Regions from separate parts of the Paeniglutamicibacter sp. ZC-3 genome, predicted to be linked through region 2. Evidence: riboswitches for the same ligand, from Rfam matches in the RefSeq annotation. Region 2 holds a riboswitch; each other region holds the start of a gene.
What was found. Region 2 has a riboswitch for S-adenosylmethionine ahead of OIU93_RS09445 (acyl-CoA dehydrogenase family protein). Riboswitches for the same ligand answer to the same signal wherever they lie in the genome.

Region 1 (3,269 bases), on a different contig from region 2:
GCCAACAGCGACTTGGACAGCGCTTGGTCGGGCTCCGTGACCCCGGGGACCGCGACGAGCGTGCCCTCGGCATTGGGCACCCGCACCATCTCGCCTTGCCCGCCGTCCACGGGCAGCCCGTGCTCGTCCACCCCGCCCCAATGGGCCCGGTGTTCGCAAGCGACCTGGACGCCGTCGCGGCACGGAGGGCAGGCGCCGCAGCTATTGGCCCAGGGCGCCACCACGAAGTCGCCCACGGCCAGGGTTGAAACCCCTTCGCCGACCGCCTCGATGCGGCCGATGAACTCGTGGCCGATGCGCCGGGGCCTGGGCGTTTGGCTGACCCCGCGATAGGGCCAGAGGTCCGAGCCGCAGACGCACGAGGCGGTGACGCGCACGATGGCGTCGGTGTCGGCGAGCAATGTCGGCTCGGGGCAGTTTTCGACGCGGATGTCCCGCGGTCCGTGGATCAGGGTGGCGCGCATGTGTTCCTCCGCAAAGTGGTGGGCCGGCAATGGTTCCACTCTATGCCCAGCCTGCTGCCGCTACTCGGATACCAGCGCTGGCTTCCCGCGGAGAGGCGCACACCCCTTGCGCACGCTCCGGTCAACCAGCATAATAAATGAACGATATTCATTTAGCGTGATGGCCATCCCATGCACCTTGTCCGGCGCCGGCGTATCGCGCACCACCTACCAAGCAGGAGCACACACCATGAGTTGGTCAATGCCCGCCGAGACCTCGGCCCAGAAGCGCGTCTGGATGGCCTTCCCCCACGAGGGATACACGCTGGGCGTCACCGGGGCCGAGGCCCACGCGGCTCGCTCGACCTGGGCCAACGTCGCCCACGCGGTGGCCGGGTTCGCCCCGGTCGTCATGGTGGTGGACCCCGCCGACGTGGAAATTGCCGCACGCTATCTCGATGAGCGCATCGAGGTCCGCACGGCCGAGCTCAACGACGCCTGGATGCGCGACATCGGGCCGACCTTCGTTACCGACGAGCACGGCGGGCTCGCCGCGGTGGACTGGGTGTTCAACGGCTGGGGCGCCCAGGACTGGGCTGCCTGGGACAAGGACGAGAAGATCGGTGCCATCGTGGCCGAGTGGGCCGGCGCGCCCCGCATCGCCTCGACCCTGGTCAACGAGGGCGGCGGCATCCACGTCGACGGGCAGGGCACGGTGCTGGCCACCGAGACCGTGCAGCTGGATCCCGGGCGCAACCCCGGCATCACCAAGGCCGAGGTCGAGGAGGAGTTCGCGCGCACCCTGGGCGCCACCAAGGTACATTGGCTCCCGCGCGGGCTGACCCGCGACAGCGAGGAATTCGGCACCCGCGGACATGTGGACATCGTGGCGACCATCCCCTCCCCCGGCACCGTGCTGGTTCACATGCAGGAGGACCCCGAGCACCCGGACTACGCGGCCAGCCGGGAAATCGCCGCGTCCTTCCGCGGCGCCACCGACGCCAGGGGCCGCGAATTCACCGTGATCGAGGTCCCTGCCCCTGCGACGCTGCGCGACACCGAGGGGTTCGTGGACTACAGCTACATCAACCACCTGGTCGTCAACGACGGGGTGGTGGCCTGCACCTTCAACGACCCCAACGACGAAAAGGCCCTGGCCGTCCTGGCCGACGCCTACCCGGGGCGCAAGGTGGTGGGCGTTGATGCCCGCGAGCTCTTCGCCCGCGGCGGCGGCATCCACTGCATCACCCAGCAGGAGCCGATGCCGACGGTGAAATGAACCCCCCTCTCGGGAAGGCAGGGTCACTCGCCGTCACAGATGACCGTTTGTTGCTCCCCGCACGCCCGCGCTGGCAAAGTGTCCCCGCTTCGCCGTAGGGTTGGATCAGCTTCACGAGTTCTGGTTGCCGCCTAGGCATAGCTCCGACTAAAACAGACGCCAACCCCATAGTTGCACGGTGGGTGGTTCGGATGACGAAGCGGCCCTGTCGCGCATCCCGCACGAAAGGGCAAGGACAACGAACCCCAAGGACGTGTGCACATCATGTACGGCCCCACCCTGACTTCCGCCCCCACGGATAACCCGCTTCCGCGCTTCACCGGCGACTGGATCACTGCTTGGCTCCGCCTCGACGCGGACACCGACCTGCTGCACATTGGCGCGGGTCCCGACGAGTGGGTGCTCGAGGCACTGGCCCCGCACAAGCTCTCGGCCGCATTGGTCGGCCGCGGCCCCGTCGAGGTCCAGTTCAACCCCGAGCTGCTGGTTCTCCTGCTGCCCGGGGCCCACGAACTGGTCGGCAGCTCGTTCTTCCGCCTGCGCGCCTGACGCCCCGCCGGGCCTGGTGCTAGATGTCCAGCACCAGGCGCCCGCCCTTGCAACGCGACACGCAGATCATCATGGTGTCGCCGGCCTCCCGCTCCTGATCGCTGAGCAGCGAATCGCGGTGGTCGATCTCCCCCGCGACCACCGGGGTCTCGCAGGTCCCGCAGATGCCCTCCCGGCAGGAGTTCAGCACCTGCACCCCGACTTCTTCCAGTGCGGTGAGGATGCTGGTGCCCACCGGAACCTGCACCTGAAGGCCTTCGGTCGTCTCTACGGTGAATTCATGGTCTCCCGCGGCAGGCGCGCTCGCGGCCGCGTCGGCGACAAAGCGTTCAAAGTGGAACCGTGCGGGGTCCTGCCAACCGGTGGTGAGCGTGGCGATGTAGTCCAGCAGCGGGCCGGGGCCGCACACATAGGCGTGGAATCCCGCCGCCGGGCCGCCGAGCAGCTCGCCCAGGGGATAGAGCCCGGATTCGTCGTCCGCGTGCACGTGGACCTTCTCGCCGTACTGTGCCAGTTCGCCGGTGAAGGCCATGGAGCTGCGGCTGCGCCCCAGATAGACAAGGCGCCACGGCACCCCGGAGGCCTCGGCCGCGCGCAGCATGGGCAGGATGGGCGTGATGCCGATGCCCCCGGCGATGAACACGTATTCGGGTGCGGGCCCGAGCGCGAAATTGTTGCGCGGGCTCCTGACGCGCAGCTGCTCGCCGGGCTTCAGTTGGTCGTGGATGTAGGCGGATCCGCCGCGGCCGGCGGGCTCCCGCAACACCCCCAGCCGCCAGCGCGGCTCCCCGGGGGCGGAGCACAGGGAGTATTGGCGCAGCAGCCCGTTGGGGAGCATGACGTCGATGTGCGATCCCGGACTCCAGTCCGGCAGGGCGAGCCCGTCCGGGCGGGCAATGCCCAGGGAGAGAACCGATTCGGATTCCCGCCGGATGTCCACCACGTCCACGACGAAGAACCCGTCCTCGCTCGTCTGGCTGGTCGCCACCGGTTCCTCG
Region 2 (3,269 bases):
GTGGTTTCCTTGAGTGTTCGACCGCACGCCAGTGCGGCGCTGGTTCTAAGAAGCGAGTGGAGTGGAAGTGATTGGGGGCCGGTGCTAGTGGCGGTGCGCGTCAACGCCGAGCGACGCCAGCAGCGAGCTGCGCATTCGGGCCAGGGCTTCATCGCTGCGGTGGCGCGGACGTGCGCCGGGGACCGTGAGGACCTGGGTGACGGTGGCGGAGGTGGCGCCGTTCGGGCGACCCAACACCACGATGCGGTCGGCCAACTGGAGCGCCTCGTCGACGTCGTGGGTGACCAGCAAGACGGTCGTCGGGTAGGCGCCGTGGATGTCCAGCAGCAGGTCCTGCATTTTCAGGCGTGTAAGTGCATCCAGCGCGCCGAATGGTTCATCCAGCAGCAGGACTCCGGGGCGTCGGGCCAGTGCCCGTGCAAGCGAGGTGCGCTGGGCCATGCCGCCGGAAATTTCCCGCGGCCGTAAGGTGCTGTGGGCATCCAACTCGACGAGTTCCAGGAGTTCGGCTACGCGGGTGGCGCCAATGGAACGGTCCGTACCCTGGGGAAGCCCCAAAGCCACGTTCTTTTCAACGGATTGCCACGGCAGCAAGCGCGGTTCCTGGAAAGCCACGGCGCATCGGGCGTCCAGGCCGTTGACGGCGGTGCCGTCGATCAGGACCTGGCCCGTGGAGGGTCGGTCCAGTCCGGAGACCGAGCGAAGCAACGTGGACTTGCCGCAACCGCTAGGGCCAAGGATTGCCACGACTTCGCCGCCCGCGATCTCGAGGTCGACATCACCCAACACTTTGCGACCGTCGAAGCTGCGTCCAACGCCTTTGAACGTCACGCGAAGCGCCGGGTTGGAGCCGCGTGCCGGTAGGGAAAGCGTGGGGTGGTCAAGCGTGGAAGTCATGTTCTCTCCATCGTTCCTGGCGGTAGCACCGGCCTCGGTCGAGGTGGTTGCTGCGGCGTCATGGAGCCAGATCTCTCGGCCGCTCGGGATGGGTTGTTACCTTCATCAAAGTCGATCCGGCGTCATGGAGGCAAGCCGGCCGTAATGTGACGAAACGTTCGACAAGCCGGAAAGAATCGGCAATCCATCGAATGAAATTTGATGAAATAGGGAATTTTCATCTTCTTTCCACGAGCGCCAAAGTGCCGGCGGGGGACCGCCCTCCCGGCCCGCGTATCACGCGTCCAGCCGCGTGAACCCGCTGTCGGGCGGGCCGGCTGAACCTGGGGCCCCGGGTCGCCTGACCTCCGCGCCAAGGCTGGTGTCTCGTCGAAGAAATGGTTGTCGGATCGGCGTTGGGTCGCTACTGAGCCGATGCCGCGGCGGGCCAGGAAGCCCGCTGTGCCCTGTGACGCACGTGCCATTTGTGACGAACCGGGTTGTCTCCGCTTCGCCGGGGCGTGTAGAAATATGTCCAACAACCATCCAGAGCGGCCGAGAGATCTGGCTCCATGACGCCGCAGCAACCCCTTCCCCTTAATTGGGCGGTAGGTGCTCACGCCAGGACCGATGGAGAGAATTCATGGCTATCGATTCATTTGCACTAGCGCACGCCGTCGAGGCGGACCCGAACATCTTTGGCGCCGTCAACCTCGACGCATTCACCGGCGACACCCCCGCCCGACACCTGCTCAAACTCACGCCGGGCGTTCCACTGAACGGTCACTATGACGAGTTGGCTGCGATTTTCCGCCCGGTCTTCGCCAAGATCGCGGTCGGGGCCGGCGAGCGCGATGCCAACCGGACTCTCCCCTTTGAACCTGTCGGTTGGCTGAACCGGGTGCGATTCGGGGCATTGCGCATCCCGGTGGCAGCAGGTGGCTATGGGGCAAGCGTGTCCGACTTGTTCCGCCTCTTGATCGAACTCGCCGAGGCGGATTCACAGGTGGCGCACCTGTGGCGCTCACACATCGGCTTCGTCGAATCCGTGCTGTTGCTTGAGGACGATGCCTTGCGGCACCGTTGGATCGAGCGCATTGTTGCCGGCCAGATCGTCGGCAACGCCTACACCGAGCGCGGCGGGAACCGGTTGGGCACGCTCAACACGACCATTGCCAAGCAGGGCGAACGCTGGATCCTCAATGGCGAGAAATACTATTGCACCGGCACGATCTACGCCGATTGGGTCGCCGTCGCCGTGGCGCATCCGGCCCGCGCCGGCCGCCAGATCGCGGTGGTCTCCACGCAGCATTCCGGGGTCAAGATCTTTGACGACTGGGACGGATTCGGGCAGCAACTCACCGGCACCGGCTCGACCACGTTCGAGAACGTCCCGGTGGACACGATCCTGCCCGACGAACAGCAGGTCAACGACCCGGAATCCGCCATCTTCCAGCTGGTGCTCCTGGGGGTCCAAGCCGGAATCACGCGCGCGGTTCTCAATGACGTGCGCTCGTCGGTCCAGGCCCGCACTCGAAGCTTCAGCACCGGAACGGGCGTTCCGGTGCGCGAGGAACCCCAGGTGCTCCAATTGGTCGGCGAGATCTCGGGCACCGCGTTCGCCGTCGACTCCATCGTCCTGGCCGCCGTGGCGGAGATCGAGATCGCGCTTGCCGATGCCTCGCTGAGCCCGGCAGAGCGGTTTGCGGTGTGTGAACTCGCCGCGGATCGGGCGCAAGCCGTGGTCCAGCCGCTGGTTCTCTCGGCGGCGACCAAGCTTTTTGACGGACTGGGCGCCTCGGCAACCGCCAAGGGCTGCAACCTGGACCGGCACTGGCGCAACGCGCGCACCGTTGCCACCCACAACCCGGCGATCTACAAGGCGCGCATCATCGGCGACTACGAGGTCAATGGAACGGCACCCCAGCAGCTCAACGCCATCGGCGACGTGGGTGCAATACCGGCAACCGGCCTCCCCTAAAACCGCCAACCGCCACCGAACCAATGACTTGATCCGCGCACCATCGGATCCGCAAACTCCCACCACCTCGCGAAGGACAAACATGAGCCAGACACCCGCCCCCCGCCACATCCGTTTCAACGCCTTCGACATGAACTGCGTGGGGCACCAGTCCCCGGGTCTGTGGAAGCACCCCAAGGACCAGTCCGCCCGCTATAAGGACCTGTCCTACTGGACCGACCTGGCCAAGACCCTGGAAAAGGGCAAGTTCGACGGCATCTTCATCGCCGACGTGCTGGGCACCTACGACGTCTTCGGCGGCTCCAACGAGGTACCGCTGCGCGCCGGCACCCAGGTCCCGGTCAACGACCCCTTCATGCTGGTTTCGGCCATGGCCTCGGTGACCGAGAACCTCGGCTTCGGCGTCACCGCC
Region 3 (3,269 bases), on a different contig from region 2:
TCGGGCGCCCCTGGGCTCACAGACGACGTCGCTGAACAACTCATTGAACCAACGCCAGTACTTCGACCTGACTTACCAGCTGCTGGACATCTTTTTTGCCCTGGTGCCGGTGATGCTGGTGTTCTACCTGCTCTGGCGGATTCCCGGAGGAAATCCGTTTGGCAGGCTTGGCTTTGACCTGGTGCGGCCGGTACGCGACCTGGGGTGGGGAATCGGGTTGTTCCTGGTCATGGGCATCGGAACCCTTGGCGTCTATGCGGTGGGCCGTGCGCTCGGCTTGACCACGATCATCGTGCCGGCAGCATTGGACGATTATTGGTGGACTGTCCCGATTCTGGTCTTCTCCGCGATCCGCCACGGCATCCTGGAAGAAGTGATCGTCGTCGGGTACCTCTTTGAGCGCCTCGGGCGACTGGGCTGGGGCAAATGGCACATCATTTGCGTCAGTGCCGTGCTTCGGGGCAGCTACCACCTGTACCAAGGCGTTGGCCCGTTCATCGGGAACGTCGCCATGGGTGTGGTGTTCGGCTACGTGTATTCCAGGAAAGGCAGGGTCATGCCGCTGGTTATCGCCCACGCGTTCCTGGACGTTGCGGGATTCGTCGGTTATGCGCTGGTGGGTACAGCAATCGGGTTGGGATCCTAAAGCACGGTTTGATCACTTTTCGCCGATGACTGCCGGTTTCCGGCCGGATCGATAGTCTCGAGGAAATCGGGCCCACCGGCATCCCTCGCGCCTCGCTTGGCGTGGCGCCGTAACCGTCGGCGGAGCAGACAAGGAATTAATCAATGTGGGGGTGTCCGGATCACCTCCGGACACCCCCACGTTGCTAGTGCTTCCCATGACTGCTTTGTTACAGCGTGATGGGACCCGTGGGAGTTTCAAACGTTACCGAAAGGATTCCCGGCGTCCCGTTCGGCGCTTGCCAATCGACAACAACGTCGCCAACGGGCAACTGCTCGGGTTGTCCGAGCCAGTCGGCGACCCGTTCGCTGGAGCCGGCGATGCAGATTGAGGAAATTTTCCCCACAGGATCCAGTGCCTTCGAGGGGTGCAGATCCTCGGTGCCCTCATCCCAGCGAAGCATGTAGGGAACCTGCGGGTCCGCAATCAGGCCGTTGATGCCGATCTGGCGCCAGGTCAGTTCCCGTCCATCGGGGAATTTCCGGTTTCCCGGCACCGAGCCGCGGCCCAGGCGTGCCTCGGCAGGAGCCAAGTCGTCAACAGCGACGCACCACCCCATCCAGCCACCTCCGAGTTCGGAGCGGGCGCGAACGGCCTGGCCAAACGGTGCCTTGTCAGACGACGGGTGGTTGAGTACTTCGACAACTTCCAGGTACTGGTTGTTCTTCAGCGGGAAGATGACATTGCGCGTACCAAAACGTGGATGCACACCGCCCTTTACTGATTCGAGTCCAAGAACCGCGCCGATCCTAGCGGCAGTTGCCGCTAGACCGTCGGGTCCACAAGCGTAAGTTACATGGTCGAGCCTCATCATGTGCCCATCATGGCACTTTGTGATCTGGCTCTCGACTTAGGTTGACCTAACTTGCGTTTCAGTTGGTCGTTTTAAACGTCTGCGGCTAGTGCGATTGCCGCCAACTTGTCACAATTTGAGATGTGGTTGCGAACATGTGAAGCCCTGGGCCAGACTTATTGACAAGGTCATGAGTTTCAGCAGAAAGCCCCGGCTTGCTGAACGGCAACCCTCCGCCGCGGTGGGGTGCCCCGGGTGAAGACCAGGCCCCACGTCAAAACGACGTGGGACAAGCGCGGGAATGCCCCCAGCCAAGACACGGCCACCGCCGGAGTCGGCTTCGGGCATACCCCCTAGAATCCTTGAAGGGGAAGATATGTCTAACAACTGGTCCTTTGAAACCCGCCAGATCCACGTGGGACAGGAGCCCGACTCCGCAACCGGTGCACGAGCACTGCCCATCTACCAGACGTCGTCATTCGTGTTTCCGAGCGCCGAAAGCGCCGCTGCACGTTTTGCCCTGGCCGAGCTCGAGCCGATCTACACGCGTATCGGAAATCCCACGCAGGACGCCGTTGAGCAGCGGATTGCCAGCCTCGAAGGTGGAGTTGGCGCACTGCTGTTGGCCTCAGGACAAGCTGCCACCACCTATTCGATCCTGAACCTTGCCGAGGCCGGAGACCACATCGTGGCCAGCCCGAGCCTCTACGGCGGAACCCAAAACCTGTTCAAGCACTCGCTGCGCAAGCTGGGCATCGAAGTCACCTTTGTTTCGGACCCGGATGACCTGGAAGGCTGGCGATCAGCCGTCCAACCCAACACCAAGGCGTTCTTCGGCGAAGTGGTTTCCAACCCGCGCCAGGACGTGCTGGACATCGAAGCCGTTTCCGCCATTGCGCATGAGGCAGGTGTGCCGCTGATCGTTGACAACACCTTGGCCACGCCGTTCCTGATCCGCCCGATCGAGTGGGGAGCCGACATCGTGGTCCATTCCGCCACCAAGTACCTCGGTGGACACGGAACGGCAATCGCCGGTGTCATTGTTGACTCGGGCAATTTCGACTTTGCCGCCGACCCGCAGAAATTCCCCGGCTTCAACACCCCCGACGAGTCGTACAACGGCCTGGTCTTCGCCCGGGACCTCGGCGTCAACGGTGCACTAGGCGCCAACCTTGCCTACGTCCTCAAGGCACGCGTGCAACTGTTGCGCGACCTCGGGTCGGCAGTTTCCCCGTTCAATGCATTCCTGATTGCCCAGGGGCTGGAAACGCTGTCGCTGCGCATGGAGCGCCACGTCTCCAATGCCGTGGAAGTTGCACAATGGCTGGAGACACAACCACAGGTGCAGCGCGTCCACTACGCGGGGATCGAATCCAGCGCGTGGTTCGAGCGCGGGCGCAAGTATGGACCCAAGGGCATTGGCGCCATTGTTTCGTTCGAGATTTCCGGCGGGAGCGAAGCGGGCCAGGGCTTTGGCGATGCGCTGACGCTGCACTCCCATGTCGCCAACCTGGGCGACGTGCGTTCGCTGGTTATCCACCCGGCGTCGACGACCCACGCGCAACTCACCGAGGAGGAGCAGGTTGCCGCAGGCGTGTCCCCGGGACTTGTCCGCTTGAGCGTCGGCATTGAGAATATTGCCGACATCATCGGCGACCTGAAGGTTGGCTTCGAATCAGTGGCCACCTCTGCCGATGTTGAATTTCAGGGTACCCGGTGAGTGTGGAGACAAACGTGGTCCTTTATGACGCAGAAACGGCAGCGGCGTTGGACTACGCCCCCGACGGCATC

Region 1: linked by a shared signal. The riboswitch ahead of OIU93_RS02680 (hypothetical protein) and the one ahead of OIU93_RS09445 (acyl-CoA dehydrogenase family protein) in region 2 are both predicted to bind S-adenosylmethionine.
Region 3: linked by a shared signal. The riboswitch ahead of OIU93_RS00715 (bifunctional o-acetylhomoserine/o-acetylserine sulfhydrylase) and the one ahead of OIU93_RS09445 (acyl-CoA dehydrogenase family protein) in region 2 are both predicted to bind S-adenosylmethionine.

Annotation. Positions count from the first base shown of each region.
Region 1 covers NZ_JAOYTG010000001.1:600,615-603,883, forward strand. The annotation lists gene OIU93_RS02670 (zinc-dependent alcohol dehydrogenase family protein) at 1-464, opposite strand, end outside; gene OIU93_RS02675 (agmatine/peptidylarginine deiminase) at 694-1,722, shown strand; SAM riboswitch class IV at 1,832-1,964, shown strand; gene OIU93_RS02680 (hypothetical protein) at 1,987-2,271, shown strand; gene OIU93_RS02685 (PDR/VanB family oxidoreductase) at 2,291-3,269, opposite strand, start outside.
Region 2 covers NZ_JAOYTG010000007.1:20,016-23,284, forward strand. The annotation lists gene OIU93_RS09440 (ABC transporter ATP-binding protein) at 85-897, opposite strand; SAM riboswitch class I at 902-992, opposite strand; SAM riboswitch class I at 1,416-1,513, shown strand; gene OIU93_RS09445 (acyl-CoA dehydrogenase family protein) at 1,520-2,857, shown strand; gene OIU93_RS09450 (LLM class flavin-dependent oxidoreductase) at 2,940-3,269, shown strand, end outside.
Region 3 covers NZ_JAOYTG010000001.1:154,840-158,108, reverse strand. The annotation lists gene OIU93_RS00725 (CPBP family intramembrane glutamic endopeptidase) at 1-646, shown strand, start outside; gene OIU93_RS00720 (VOC family protein) at 855-1,499, opposite strand; SAM riboswitch class IV at 1,665-1,780, shown strand; gene OIU93_RS00715 (bifunctional o-acetylhomoserine/o-acetylserine sulfhydrylase) at 1,855-3,198, shown strand; gene OIU93_RS00710 (homoserine O-acetyltransferase) at 3,201-3,269, shown strand, end outside.